2 regions of the Streptomyces yerevanensis genome follow, and region 2 is predicted to be linked to the other one. Evidence: riboswitches for the same ligand, from Rfam matches in the RefSeq annotation. Region 2 holds a riboswitch; the other holds the start of a gene.
What was found. Region 2 has a riboswitch for ZMP and ZTP ahead of OP79_RS35875 (phosphoribosylaminoimidazolecarboxamide formyltransferase). Riboswitches for the same ligand answer to the same signal wherever they lie in the genome.
Positions count from the first base shown of each region.

Region 1: another riboswitch for ZMP and ZTP. It lies ahead of OP79_RS32785 (glycine hydroxymethyltransferase); the one in region 2 lies ahead of OP79_RS35875 (phosphoribosylaminoimidazolecarboxamide formyltransferase).

Region 1 covers NZ_JNWJ01000039.1:74,533-81,946, reverse strand. Annotated here, with positions in the region: gene OP79_RS32805 (carboxymuconolactone decarboxylase family protein) at 29-547, opposite strand; gene pdxR (MocR-like pyridoxine biosynthesis transcription factor PdxR) at 595-2,052, shown strand; gene OP79_RS32795 (hypothetical protein) at 2,118-2,444, shown strand; gene OP79_RS32790 (glutathionylspermidine synthase family protein) at 2,525-3,718, shown strand; ZMP/ZTP riboswitch at 3,828-3,916, shown strand; gene OP79_RS32785 (glycine hydroxymethyltransferase) at 3,949-5,403, shown strand; gene OP79_RS32780 (hypothetical protein) at 5,498-6,244, opposite strand; gene OP79_RS32775 (hypothetical protein) at 6,410-7,267, opposite strand; gene OP79_RS32770 (RNA polymerase sigma factor) at 7,260-7,414, opposite strand, start outside.
Region 2 covers NZ_JNWJ01000046.1:40,328-47,741, reverse strand. Annotated here, with positions in the region: gene OP79_RS35890 (DHA2 family efflux MFS transporter permease subunit) at 1-1,053, shown strand, start outside; gene OP79_RS35885 (enoyl-CoA hydratase/isomerase family protein) at 1,263-2,093, shown strand; gene OP79_RS35880 (NADP-dependent oxidoreductase) at 2,247-3,263, shown strand; ZMP/ZTP riboswitch at 3,426-3,511, shown strand; gene OP79_RS35875 (phosphoribosylaminoimidazolecarboxamide formyltransferase) at 3,542-4,699, shown strand; gene OP79_RS35870 (VOC family protein) at 5,077-5,511, shown strand; partial or broken gene OP79_RS58645 (hypothetical protein) at 5,558-5,740, shown strand; gene OP79_RS35865 (hypothetical protein) at 5,936-6,448, shown strand; gene OP79_RS35860 (transcriptional regulator) at 6,445-6,834, shown strand; gene OP79_RS35855 (ABC transporter ATP-binding protein) at 6,831-7,414, shown strand, end outside.

The DNA of each region.
Region 1 (7,414 bases), on a different contig from region 2:
TCGGGATCGAGGAACTGCGTGCGAGTCGTCACCTGTGCTCGCCCGTCTGGTAGTGCCCGGCGACCATACGGCAGGTCACGCCGAACCGGTTCCACGCGTTGATCACCGTGATCGCGGCGATCAGCTGCGCCAGCTCGGCCTCGTCGAAGTGCTTGGCTGCCGCGTCGTACACGTCGTCCGGCACGAAGCCTTCCGTCAGGACCGTGACCGCCTCGGTCAGCGCGAGTGCCGCGACTTCCTTCGCCGTGTAGAAGTGCTGCGACTCCTCCCACGCGCTGAGCTGGATGATCCGCTCGACACTCTCGCCGGCCGCGAGCGCGTCCTTGGAGTGCATGTCGACGCAGAAGGCGCAGTGGTTGATCTGCGACGCGCGGATCTTCACCAGCTCCAGGAGCACGGGGTCGACGCCCTGCCGGGCCGCCCTGTCGAGGCTGATCATGGCCTTGTAGACGTCGGGCGCGAGCTTGGCCCACGCGAGCCGGGGGGTGTGTTCGGGGACGTACGAGGTGTTGGTGGTCGTGTTGTCGGTCGTCTCGTTCGTCGTCATGACTGTGACCCTACGGTTCGAGTAGCCCAGGAGTATGGTCCATTTCCATGGGGGAATCCTGGGCCACTTTGGGTGTTGATCTGCATCTCGAGCTGGGCGGTTCCCGTCTGCGGCGAGGGCTCACGGACGCCTTGCGGGAGGCGGTGCGGAGCGGGCGGCTCGCACCGGGGACGCGGCTGCCGTCGTCGCGGTCGCTCGCCGCCGACCTCGGTATCGCGCGCAACACCGTCGCCGACGCGTACGCCGATCTCGTCGCCGAGGGCTGGCTCACCGCACGCCAGGGTTCGGGCACGCGGGTCGCGGAACGGGCCGCGGTGGCGCCGGACTCGGCAACGGCGCCCCGGCCTCGCTCGCCCCGCGGACCGACGCACAACCTTGAACCCGGCAACCCCGACCTCGCCTCCTTCCCCCGCGCCGAGTGGCTCAAGTCGGCCCGACGCGCGCTGTCCGCGGCACCTCACGACGCCCTCGGCTACGGCGACCCACGGGGTCGCGTCGAACTCCGCACCGCCCTTGCCGCCTACCTCGCCCGCGCCCGCGGCGTACGTACCGACCCCGACCGCATCGTCATCTGCTCCGGCTTCGTACACGGCTTGCGGCTGCTCGCCGCTGTGCTGCGGCGACGGGGGCTGCGCTCGCTCGCCGTGGAGTCGTACGGGCTTGACGTGCACTGGGGAGTGGCGGAGGCGGCGGGGTTGCGGACAGTGCCGCTTCCGTTCGATGAACTGGGAACGTGTACCGGCGGCTTGGCGGGAACGGGGGCGGGGGCGGTCCTGTTCACCCCCTCGCACCAGTTCCCGATGGGCGTGCCGCTGCGGCCCGACCGGCGGGCCGCCGTCGTGGACTGGGCGCGGCGGACCGGCGGGCTGATCCTGGAGGACGACTACGACGGGGAGTTCCGCTACGACCGTCAGCCGGTGGGCGCGCTCCAGGGCCTCGACCCGGACCGCGTCGTGTACGTGGGCACCGCGAGCAAGTCCCTGGCGCCGGGGCTGCGGCTCGGCTGGCTGGTCCTGCCGCCGTCGCTGACGTCGGAGGTCGTGTCGGCGAAGGGCGGCACGGACTGGTCGTGCGGGGTCCTGGACCAGCTGACCCTGGCGGAGTTCATCACCTCGGGCGCGTACGACCGTCACGTCCGCGCGTCCCGTCTGCGCTATCGCCGCCGCCGCGACCAACTCGTCGCGGCGCTCGCGTCCCACGCCCCCTCGGTGCGGGCCACCGGTATCGCGGCCGGCCTCCACGCCGTCCTCCAACTCCCGCCCGGCACCGAGCAGTCGGTGGTCCGGGCGGCGGCCTGGCAGGGCCTGTTGCTCCACGGCCTGACCCGCTACCGCCACGCGGACGCTGCCGCCGCCGAACCGTACGACGCCCTTGTCGTGGGCTACGGCACACCTCCGGACCACGCCTGGACGGGTGCGCTGGACGCATTGTGCAGAGTGCTCCCTCAGGACCCGATTGCGGCCAGGACCCGATTACGGCGGCCGGGATCGCGATCTATAAACTGACGGCGGATTACTTGACGGCGAACGGTCACGATCGGTTACGAACGAACGGTCACGGGGGAGCGGACATGGCGGACTCACGACAGCAACTGCGCTCGGGCACGGTCGTACTCGGCGGTATGGGACTCCTGGCTGCGGCACTCACCGCCTGCTCCTCGGACCCCGACAAGCGCTGCGTCGACCGCGACAGTTACAACGCGGCCAAGGGCTACAAGGTCGTCTCCGACAAGAACTGCAAGTCGACCGGCAGCGGCAAGAGCCGCAAGAGTCGCAAGGGCTCCTCCGACGACGCTTGGTACCACGGCGGCGAGGAGAGCAACGGCTGGGTCGACGGCGGCTCCTTCAGCGTGGACCGCGACGGCTTCGGCGACGGCGACGGCAGCTCCGGCGGCTGAGCGGCGGCAAAGGGACGAGCCCAAAGCCCAGAGCCCGAACCTCAAAGCCCGAAGCCCAGAGCCCGAAGGCAGCAACCGTCATGGAACGCCGCGTCATCGACCCTCGCCCCGGCTGGCAGCAGACCGTCGAGGAGCAGGGGCTGATCTATCCGCTCACCCGCTACCCCGACGACACCCTGCGCCCGTACTGGGACGAGAGTGCGTACTACGTCTTCTCCCTCCCCGAGGTCGAGGCCCTGGAAGAGGTCGTCGAGGAACTGCACCGCATGTGCCTGGCCGCCGCCGCGCACATCGTCGAGCGGGACCGCTTCGCCGACCTCGGTATCACCGATCCCCGAGTGGCCGAGGCGGTCGCCGAGGCCTGGCACCGGCGGTCCGAACTCCCTTCCCTCTACGGCCGGTTCGACCTCCGCTACGACGGCACCGGCCCCGCGAAGCTCCTGGAGTACAACGCCGATACGCCGACCTCGCTGGTCGAGGCCGCCAGCCCTCAGTGGTTCTGGATGGAGGAACGCTTCCCGGGCGCCGACCAGTGGAACTCCCTCCACGAACGCCTCGTCGACGCCTGGAAGAAACAGTCCGCCCTCCTCCCGCCGGGCAGCCCCCTCTACTTCGCGCACTCCGCCGCCGACGAACTCGGCGAGGACCTGATGACCGTCGCGTATCTGAAGGAGACCGCGGAACAGGCCGGCCTGGAGACCGACTGGATCGCCATGGAGGAGATCGGCTGGGATCGCCTCTCCGGCCGCTTCGTCGACAAGCAACTCCGCTTCATCCGCAGCTGCTTCAAGCTCTACCCCTGGGAGTGGCTGACCACCGACCGCTTCGGCGGGCACGTCCTGGACACCCTCGACAACGGCGGCGGCACGGGTTCCACCATGTGGATCGAACCAGCCTGGAAGATGCTCCTCTCCAACAAGGCACTCCTCGCCATCCTCTGGGAGCTCTATCCGCACCACCCGAACCTCCTCCCCGCCTACCTCGACGGCCCTCGCGAACTCGCCAACACCACCGGTTACGTCGCCAAGCCCCTCCTCGGCCGCGAGGGCGCAGGCGTCACCGTCCACGAACCCCACGAACCCGAAAACACCCCCGTGGTCCGTGAAGAGCCCTGCTGCTATCAGGAGTTGGCACCTCTCCCTTCCTTCGACGGCAGCCGTGTCGTCCTCGGCGCCTGGGTCGTCGAGCACGAGTCGGCCGGCCTTGGCATCCGCGAGTCCTCCGGCCTGATCACGGACGAGTACGCCCGCTTCCTGCCGCATGTGATCCTCTGAGCGCCGGCGCCTCTCCGAGCTCAGGGATCCGGGTGGTCTGTAGCCCCTTCCCGCCGTCGCTCGCATGGTGGACTCAGGGATCTGTGACCGGGGAGGGCCGGTAGGCTGATCGGCGGGCCGTGACTGGCGCGCTGGGATGGGACCGACCATCGGGGAGCGGCCCGTGACGAACAAGTGCCGTGCGCCTGGGCCGAACCGTGAACGCTGAACGCCACGTCCGGAGGTCCCTCATGTCCGACCACTCTGCGCCCCTCTCCACCGAATCCACCGCCTTCCGCAGCGCCCTCGAAGTGATCCGCGCCGTCGAGCCCCGGGTCGCCGACGCCATCGGCCAGGAGGTCGCCGACCAGCGCGAGATGCTCAAGCTGATCGCCTCCGAGAACTACGCCTCCCCGGCCACCCTGCTGGCCATGGGCAACTGGTTCAGCGACAAGTACGCCGAGGGCACCGTCGGCCGCCGCTTCTACGCCGGCTGCCGCAACGTCGACACCGTCGAGGCCCTCGCCGCCGAGCACGCCCGCGAACTCTTCGGCGCCGAGCACGCCTACGCCCAGCCGCACTCGGGCATCGACGCCAACCTCGTCGCCTTCTGGGCCGTCCTCGCCGACCGCGTGGAAGCTCCGGCGCTCGTGAAGGCCGGTGTCCGCAACGTCAACGACCTCTCCGAGGCCGACTGGGCCGAGCTCCGCCAGGCCTTCGGCAACCAGCGCATGCTCGGCATGTCCCTGGACGCCGGCGGCCACCTCACCCACGGCTTCCGCCCGAACATCTCCGGCAAGATGTTCGACCAGCGCTCCTACGGCACCGACCCCGCCACCGGCCTCATCGACTACGAGGCCCTGCGCACCTCCGCCCGTGAGTTCAAGCCCTTGATCATCGTCGCCGGCTACTCCGCGTACCCCCGTCTCGTGAACTTCCGCATCATGCGCGAGATCGCCGACGAGGTCGGTGCGACGCTGATGGTCGACATGGCGCACTTCGCCGGCCTCGTCGCCGGCAAGGTCCTCACCGGCGATTTCGACCCCGTCCCGCACGCCCAGATCGTCACGACCACCACCCACAAGTCGCTGCGCGGCCCGCGTGGCGGCATGGTCCTGTGCGACGACTCCCTCAAGGACCAGGTCGACCGCGGCTGCCCGATGGTGCTCGGCGGCCCCCTTCCGCATGTCATGGCCGCCAAGGCCGTCGCGCTCGCCGAGGCCCGCCGCCCCGAGTTCCGCGACTACGCCCAGGCCGTCGTCGACAACTCCCGCGCCCTCGCCGAAGGCCTGATGCGGCGCGGTGCCACGCTGGTCACCGGCGGCTCCGACAACCACATCAACCTGATCGACGTCGCCACCTCCTACGGCCTCACCGGCCGCCAGGCCGAGTCCGCACTGCTCGACTCGGGCATCGTCACCAACCGCAATTCCATCCCCGCCGACCCCAACGGCGCCTGGTACACCTCCGGCATCCGCATCGGCACCCCCGCCCTCACCACGCGTGGCCTGGGAACCGCCGAGATGGACGAGGTGGCCGGCCTGATCGACCGTGTCCTCACGACCACGGAGCCCGGCACGACCGCGAAGGGCGCCCCCTCCAAGGCCCAGCACGTGCTCGACCCGAAGGTCGCGGACGAGATCTCCCGCCGGGCCACCGATCTCGTGGCCGGCTTCCCGCTGTACCCGGAGATCGACCTGGGCTGAGGCGGACGGGTTCTGCCGCACCGAGTTGCCTCAGCCGAGGCAACTCGGTGCAGTCGGGGCGAGGGCGCGTGCGGCCGGTTGAGCCGTGTGCCGGTCAAACGTCCCGCAGCTCCTGCCGAGGCCCGACATCCCGTCCTCGCCCCCGGCCCAGAGGCACTGCCCCCGGCAACCGCGCCGCGAACGATCGGAGCACCAGCGCCAATACGGCTCCGGCTGCCAGCCCAGGTATCGCCCACCACCAGTCGGTTCCGTCGTCTGCCCCTGTGGCGGCCGTGACCGTAGTCGCAGGGGTCTCGCCGGCGCCCGGCGGCACCGCGGCCGATGCGTCGTCCGACGAGTCCTGCGGCCCCGAAGCCGGGTTCGTCCCCTCTGGGTGTTCGCTCATGACGCCGAGACCGGTGAGCAAGGACCGGAGCTCGTCGGGCTTCTCCGCCCGGTGCCAGACCTCCTTCGGCGGCTTCAACGCATCATGCGTCAGTGTGAGCTGCGTGAGGATCCAGACGCTCCGGGAGCCGGGCACGTCAGGGTGCACCATGTCCACCCGCCAGGGAGTGACGTCATGGATCATCCATGTGATGTTGATCCGGCGGCCTATGGAGTCGAGGTCCGGCGGCTTCTCCTGCAACCTCTCGAGGTCGCCGCCCCGCTGAGGCAGCAGGTCGCTCAGGCGTACGTATTCCTCGTCGCTGTTGTACAGCGACGCCGTCTCCCCGCTGTAGGGCGATACGAGCAGCACACTCGTCGGCCCGCCCGCCACCGCGGTCGGCGCCCCGGTCAGTACCAGAGCGAGCGCCACCGTCAACGCCCCGGCTGCCGCTGCCAGTTCACGAACCCTGCGCATCGGATGCATCGGACCCCCAGTCGACCCCGGATGCAGCCTGTCCGCACCCTGTCACTTCTGGTACACCGCTCGACCCGCCGGGGTTCCCACTCGGCCCGCACGACTTCCGACCACTTCGCGGCGCCCGCCCCAAATGGGCCAGCTCCGCGGCTCTACTCCGCGGCACTACTCCACGGACTCCGCAACAGCCACCGCCCGCTCCCGCGACTCCACACCCTCGAGCCGCAGCGTCCGCTGCTCTCCCGAGTCCTGCCACAGCAGCGTCGGCCCCGCCGTGCGGACAGTCCGGGCGTACTCCTGACCCTGCTCGTCGAGCAAGGCGAGCTCGAGGCGGTGGGGCTCGGAGAACCACAGGCCCGAGTCGCCGTTCACCGTGGCCGGTTCGTACGGCACCGTCGTCGACTTCCAGAACAGCGGAGAGAGCGTCGCCCGGAACTGGTCGAGCCGTATCACCTCGCCGTCCCCGGTATGCCAGCACAGCGACAGGACCCGGCGGTCGGCCGACACCTGCGCGGCCGACGGGCGCCCCAACTCCCTTGGCAGCAACGGCTCGAACCCCGCCCGTCGCGCCGCTCCGGCCACGGTCAGTGCCTGCTCGCAGCCTGGCACAGGAGAAGGAGAAGCGTGCGGCCCCGGCTTGTACCGCACATCGACCCCGCCGAAGCCGAACCAGTCGACGACCGCCGCCCGCACCGGAGGGGTGAGCACCAGCACCGTCAGCAGTCCGCACAGCGCGGCGGTCAGCGAACGCCAGCGCTGCCGCGCCCACCGCCGAGCCGACCGGATCCGCGTGGCCGGTCCCGTCGGCTCGGCCACCGGCACCGGCACCCCCTCGGCCAGTATCTGCTCCAGCACCCGCTCGACCATCGACTCGGTCCCGCTCGCACCCGGCGGATCCAGCGACCGCCCGAGCGCGCGCAGTTCCTCGGGCAGCCCGGCCGGGCCCCCGCGCGCACGCCCCGGCTCCCCGGGGGCACGACCGCCCGAGGAGTCCGCGCCCCCGTGCTCGTACGACTCACTCATGCTCATCACCTCCTTCCCGAGGCTGGAAATCCGGCAGCAGCCGCTTCAGCTTGCGCAACGCACGATTGAGCCGGGACTTGACCGTCCCGCGTGGCCAGCCCAGGGCCTGGGCCGTCTCCGGCTCGTCCATCTCCAGCAGATAGCGGT
Region 2 (7,414 bases):
GTCCCGCCCGAGCGGCGCGGCGCGGCATTCGGTATCTGGGGCGCGGCCAGCGGCGTCGCCGTCGCCACCGGACCCCTGATCGGCGGCACGCTCACCGAGCACCTCTCCTGGCAGTGGATCTTCTGGGTGAACGTCCCGCTCGGGCTGATCCTGATACCGCTCGCCCTGCTGCGGCTCAAGGAGAGCCACGGCCCGAACCCGAGCCTCGACCTCGTCGGCACGGCCCTGGCCAGCGGCGGTCTGTTCGGCATCGTCTACGCCCTGATCCGCGGCAACGCCGACGGCTGGACCAGCACCCTGGTGCTGGGCGGTTTCATCGCGGGCCCTGCCCTGCTCATCGCCTTCGTCCTGTGGGAACAGCGCGTCGAGAACCCGATGCTGCCGATGCGCCTCTTCCGCCACCGCGCCTTCAGCGCCATCAACGCGGCCAGCCTGCTGATGCTCCTCGGCATGTTCGGGTCGATCTTCCTCCTCAGCCAGTACCTGCAGACCGTCGGCGGCTACTCGCCCATGGAAGCCGGCGTGCGCATGCTGCCCTGGACCGCCATGCCGATGATCGCCGGACCCATCGCAGGCGCGGTCTCCGACCGCATCGGCGGCGCCCCCGTCGTCGCGGTGGGCATGGCCCTCAACGCCGTGGGCCTGGGACTCTGGGCGACGGTCGTCGAACCACAGGTGTCGTACACCTCCCTGTTGCCGGCCCTGATCGTTTGCGGAGTCGGTATGGGCATGTTCTTCGCCCCCAGCGCGAACCTCGTCATGAGCACCGTCCGCACCGAGGAGGAAGGCATCGCCTCCGGTGCCAACAACGCCATCCGTGAGGTCGGCGGCGCCATCGGCGTCGCATCGCTGGCCGCCGTCTTCTCCTCCCAGGGTGGCTACGAGTCCGCTTCCACGTTCGTGGACGGACTGATCCCGGCGCTCTGGGTCGGCGCCGCTGCGGTCGCCCTGGCCGCAGCCGTCTCGCTCCTGATGCTCGGCCGGCCCAAGGCCGACAGCCAGGCTGCCGACCTCTCGAAAGGCACTCCGGCCGGCGCCCCGGCCACCATCTGAACCCCGCACACCCCTGACGTGAGAAAACCGTGCTCGTCATCAGCTCGAACGGCGCGCACACCATGCCACACAGGTGCAGGCGGGCCTGCCGTAGCGATGCCGCTCCGACGGACAAAGCGGCGGCACCCGCATCCCCACCAGGCGCAACAGGTCCGTGGCCGTGTCGACGCGATCACGGCCACGCAACCCCCTAAGAAAGGGACCACGCCATGAGCCAGCCCAGCACGATCCGCCTGGAGCGGACCACCCCGCGGACCGCCAGGATCACGTTCGCGAATCCTCCCGTGAACCTGGTGATTCCCGAGTCCGTCGTGACGCTGCACAGAATCGTCAAGGAGCTCGAGAACGACCCGGACATCCAGGTCGTCGTCTTCAGCAGCGAACTCCCCGACTTCTTCATCAACCACTACGACGGCGCCGCAGGCGCCGACCTCCCCCAGCCCGAGCACGAGGACGACAACCCGGTCTGGACCGACATGGTCCTGCGGCTGACCAAGGCTCCGTTCGTCAGCATCGCGGCCATCCGGGGCCGCACCCGCGGCGCCGGCAACGAGCTGGCCCTCGCCTGCGACCTGCGCTACGCCAGCCGCGAGAAGGCGTTCTTCGGCCAGCCCGAGGTCGGCATCGGCATCGTCCCCGGCGGAGGCGGCGCCGAACGGCTCCCGCGCTCCATCGGCCGCGACCGCGCACTGGAGGCGATCCTGACCAGTGCCGACTACGACGCCAACCTGGCCGAGCGCTGGGGATGGGTCACCCGCACCCTGCCCGACGCGGAACTCGACGCCTTCGTCGACGCGACGGTCGCCCGCCTCGCCTCCTTCGACCGGCAGGCACTGGCGACCGCGAAGTCCATGGTCAACCGGGCGACACTGCCGCCGGACGCCGACCTGGTCGCCGCCTTCGGCGAGTTCGCGGACACACTGACGCAGCCGGGATTCGCCGCGCGTGCGGTCGGGCTCGGCGCACTGGCCGCTGAAAAGGGCCTCGACGTCGAGTACCAGCTGGGCGAGTACATCGGCCTGGTCAACCAGAACCTCTGATCACCTCCCGCCGCGGCACGACCGACCACAGCGCCCGACAGAGGCTCGACAGCAGGATCCGCGGGCGACCCGGTCGGCCTGCCGGCCCAAGACAGACCTTTCTGACCACTACCTCCCCGAGTACCACTTTCTCTCCGAAGGGACTTGATCCACATGTCCGAGCAGACCCTGCCCACCACCGCCCGCGCCTGGCACCTGGACACCCGCCCGGAGGGCCGGCCGACGGCGTCCGACTTCTCGCTGCGCGAGGTGGACCTCAGCACGCCCGGCCCGGGTCAGCTCCTGGTCACCAACGAGTACCTCTCGGTCGACCCCTACATGCGTGGCCGGATGAGCGACAAGAAGTCCTACATCGAGCCGTACGACGTGAACGCACCGATGGACGGTCCGGCGGTCGGCCGCGTCCTGGTGTCCAACGCCGAGGGTTTCGCGCCCGGCGATTACGTGGTGCACGTTCTCGGCTGGCGCGACCACGCGGTCCTCGACGCGGCGACCGCCCAGAAGGTGGACCCGAATCTTGCGCCTCTCACCGCTTACCTGGGCGTGCTCGGCGTCACCGGCCTCACCGCCTACATCGGGCTGGAGCGGTTCGCGAAGATCAAGGAAGGCGACACAGTGTTCGTCTCCGGTGCGGCGGGCGCGGTCGGCAGCCAGGTCGGTCAGATCGCCAAGCTGAAGGGCGCCGGACGCGTGATAGGAAGCGCGGGCTCGGACGAGAAGGTCAAGCTGCTGGTCGAGGAGTACGGCTACGACGCGGCGTTCAACTACAAGAACGGCCCGGTCGCCGAGCAGCTGGCCAAGGCGGCGCCCGAGGGCATCGACGTCTTCTTCGACAACGTCGGGGGCGAGCATCTGGAGGCGGCGATCGGCGCGCTCAAACTGCACGCCCGCGTCGTCCTGTGCGGGATGGTCTCCCAGTACAACGGCGAGAAGGTCGTGGGGCCGCGCAACCTGTGGAACCTGTTGGTGACGCGTTCGGACATCCTGTCGTTCATGTTCAGCGAGGAACTGGACCTCCAGCCCGACTTCGTCCACGAGGTCGGCGGCTGGCTCGCCGAGGGCAAGCTCCGCTACCGCGAAACGGTGCGGGAGGGCCTCGACAACACCCTGGACGCCTTCTTCGCGATGATGCGCGGCGAGAACATCGGAAAGATGATCGTCAAGCTCTGAACCTGCCACCAGCAAGCCGAGCGAGGGGCCCGCCGCGCGGCGGGCCCTCCGCACTGAAGGAGGCCGGCCAACATCCAGCCCCTGAGCGAGTTTCGGGTTCAAAAACACCTACTCAGCTTCGACGCATTCGGGCGGTCAATCGCTCTGTCGGTCGGTAAAGTCGTGCTTGGCCGCAACTGGCGCGGGTGGAGTACCACCGGGGAGCGGCCGTGTCCCGATTGTGAGCGTCGACCGCCTGGGCGCCTCCGTCAGCGATGTCCCGCTGAGGAGGCCAGGACGTGGAACTGCGCTACGGCATCAACCCCCACCAAGCAGCGGCAAGCGCCGCACCGTTGTCACCTGCCGGGTGGCCGGTTCGACTCCTGCACGGAGAACCGTCCTTCATCAACGTGTTGGACGCCCTCAACGGATGGCAGCTCGTGCACCAGGCCAGCCGGGCATTGGGCAGGCCGGCAGCCGCATCCTTCAAACACGTCTCGCCAGCCGGCGCGGCCGTCTCCGGGCCGGTCGATGACGTCACCGCGGAGCTCTTCGGCATCGCCGGAGACGAGGTGGGGGCTGTCAGCAGTGCCTACTTGCGCGCCCGGGATGCGGACCCGAAGTCTTCCTACGGCGACTTCGCCGCCGTCTCGCACCCGGTCGACGCCGAACTCGCTCAACTGCTGACCGGCATGGTCTGTGACGGCATCATTGCTCCCGGCTACGCGCCAGGCACTGTCGCACAGCTCAGCAGGAAGAAGAACGGCCGCTTCCTGATCATGGAGGCCAACGAAGCATTCGTGCCCCCGCGTCACGAATCACGGGAAGTCTTCGGCCTGCGCCTGACGCAGCAACGTGACGAGGTGCAGCTTTCTTCCGCCCTGCTCGACCGAACCGTCGGGGATGAGCTCCCCGCAACGGCCCTGGAAGACCTGCTGCTGGGGTTGGCCGTCCTGCGCTTCACCCAATCCAACTCCGTGTGCTACCTGCGGGGTGGGATGACGCTGGGCGTCGGAGCCGGCCAGCAGTCCCGCGTCGACTGCACACGTCTGGCCGGAGCCAAGACCGATACCTGGTGGCTGCGGCGCCACCCAGCCGTCCGCGCCCTTGCCTTCCGCCCCGACGTCCGGCGCCAGGACCGGATCAATTGGCAGATCCGCTTCGTCGAGGGCGACCTCACCCTGAACGAGGCCAAGCACCTGGAGCGGGCTCTGACCACACCCGTCGAAGAGCTAACCCCCGAGGAGCGCGCCCAATGGCTGCGACGCCTTGACGGTGTCGCCTTCGCCTCCGACGGCGCTCTGCCGTTCCGCGACAACGTCGACCATGCCCACCGCCACGGCGTCCGCTACATCGCGGAGCCGGGCGGCTCCATCAGGTCCGACGAGATCGAGACCGCCTGCCGCGAGCACCACATCACGCTCGCCCGGACCGGGATGCGACTGTTCCACCACTGATAGCCCAGGCATCCGGGGTCGGACACTGTCGAACAGCCCCGATGCCCACGATCAAACGAGACAAGTCATAGATCGCTTCTCAATCGATCGTGAGCACTCCAGGTCACAGGCCGACCCTGTCCATGATCGACTGAGACAGGACATCGGTTGCGCTGCTTCCTCGAAGGCTGATCGTCGTCACCGAGGGTTGACGACCAGTAGTTTCGTCTCGCTGAAATTCGAGTGACGTGGGGCACTGGTGTCCCGTCTCATACGAATTGGCCCTCGCCTCAGGCAATCCGGTCCGTCGGCGCCACCCATGTCCCGCGAGACCTCGACCCGCGCGGCGGTGACACCCCGGGGGTTCGATCAACAGCACGCGCCACTACCGTGGACCGATGTCACCGATCAAGCAGTTCCAGGTCACCTTCGACTGTGCGGAACCTGAGCGCGTCGCTCGTTTCTGGTGCGAGGTGTTGGGGTACGTCGTACCGCCGCCACCGGAGGGGTTCGCCACTTGGGGCGATTACGATCGCTCGCTGCCGCCCGAGCGTCAGGGTTCAGGGTTTGCCTGCATGGATCCCTCGGGTGTGGGCCCGCGGATGTACTTCCAGCGCGTTCCCGAAGGCAAGGTCGTCAAGAATCGGGTGCATCTTGACGTGCGGGTCGGCACCGGACTCGTGGGCGAAGAGCGCCTCGCCGCACTCGAGGCCGAGTGCGCACGACTGGTCGCGCTCGGCGCGGTACGTGGGCGACTGCTGCTTGCCGATGACTACAACGAGTCGTGCCAACTGATGCAGGACATCGAGGGCAACGAGTTCTGTCTCGACTGAGGGGTCGCGAACGTGCCCTCGTTCCGCCCTCTGGGCGTTCTGCCCCTGGGCCAAGACGAAGGAGCGCCCCCGACCTGTCAGGGCGCCGTGGCGCAGGTCGCCCCGAGTACTGCCCGGCGCGCGGCTACGCCGTCGACTGTTCTGGCGCTGCACCCTGGTCCGGCACCAGCGCCAACTGGCCACGCGGCTGAGATTTTCCGTCCTCGCCCGCAGTGGCCGGCAGCAGTGAGACATCACGAAGGCCGACGTCTCACTTCGTCCGTCCAACCCCAGGCCGGCACCCGACAGCAGGCCACGCTCCCAGAGGCAGGACAGGACGGCTGCTCCGTCACACCGACCCCGCACACTCCTGACTTGCCTTCCGGGAAAGTCAGGAGTAACTTTCCCGATGGGAAAGTCGAATGGGGCTCGTCACGGGGAGGCGATGGCCGTGAGCACACCGATGGATGCCGAACAGGCCTGGAAGGATCTGCAGCGCATCCGGGTGCCGCAGGAGCGGGTGTACGACGAGTTCGAGCGCTCCGTGTCCGGCGGGCGCGGCATGACCTACGGCACGGCCGCGCTCATGTGGGTGTTCCTTGCCGTCGTGGGCATGGACCTGCCCCAGTGGGGCGTCGGACTGCTCGTGGCCGCCTACGTCGGCCTGTTGAGCGTGCTGATCGTGATGAGCAGCCGCAGGAGCCGGATGCAACTGCACCACACTCGTTGCCCCGGGCGTATGTGGGCCGCGTTCGGTGCGGAGGCGGTGCTGGTCAGCGGGACGATCGTGCTGTCGGACCACCTGACCGAGCCACTGGAGCCGATCTACGCCGGCCTCATCCAGGCCACGGCCGCGGTGGCCGTGTACCTGCTCTCCCTCGGTCCCGCCAACCGCTGGGCGGCCGACTCGGTGCGGAGCGGCGGCGAACCGGCGGCCGACGAGGAGGCGGGCCGATGAGTACCCCCGCCGGCTTCGACGAGCTGATCCATCCCTCCACCCGGCTGTCGGTGGTCGCGCTGCTCGCCACCACCGAATGGGCGGACTTCGCGTTCATCCGCGACAGCCTCTCGCTCAGCGACTCCGCGCTCTCCAAGCAGCTGCACACCCTGGAAGAGGCCGGATACCTGGAGATCCACAAGGAGGGCGGCGGCCGCAAGCGGCGTACGAAGGTACGGCTGACGGACCGCGGCCGCACCGCCTTCGAGGGGCACGTGGCGGCGCTCCGGGCGATCGTCGAGGGCGCCGGGCCCACGGCGGCGCCCGGCCCGCCGGCGGACGACGCTCCCACGAAGGCCGCGACCGGGGCGGCACAACCGCAGCACCCCGCGGAGACAGGACGATGACGACGCTCACGCCCGCCCAACCCATCATCCAGGTACGCGAGTTGACCATGGCGTACGGCGACGTCGACGTCCTCCGCGGCATCGATCTGGACATCCACCGCGGCGAGGTCTTCGCACTGCTCGGGCCCAACGGCGCCGGGAAGACCACCACCGTCGAGATCCTGGAGGGCTTCCGGCAGCGCTCCGCCGGGGAGGTCCGGGTCCTCGGTGCGGATCCGGAGCGGGGCGACGACGCCTGGCGCGGCCGGATCGGACTGGTCCTGCAGTCCTGGCGCGACCACCGCCGCTGGCGGGTCGCCGAGCTGCTGGCGCACTTCGCGACGTACTACCCCGACCCGCGCGACCCCACCGAACTGCTGGCCCTGGTCGGCCTCACCGACCAGGCCGGTCGGCAGGTGGACCGGCTGTCCGGCGGCCAGCGCCGGCGGCTGGATGTCGCGCTCGGCATCGTCGGCCGCCCCGAGCTCCTCTTCCTGGACGAGCCGACCACCGGCTTCGATCCGGAGGCGCGGCACGAGTTCCACGTCCTGGTCGAACGGCTGGCCCGCGACGAGGGCGTCACCGTCCTGCTCACCACACA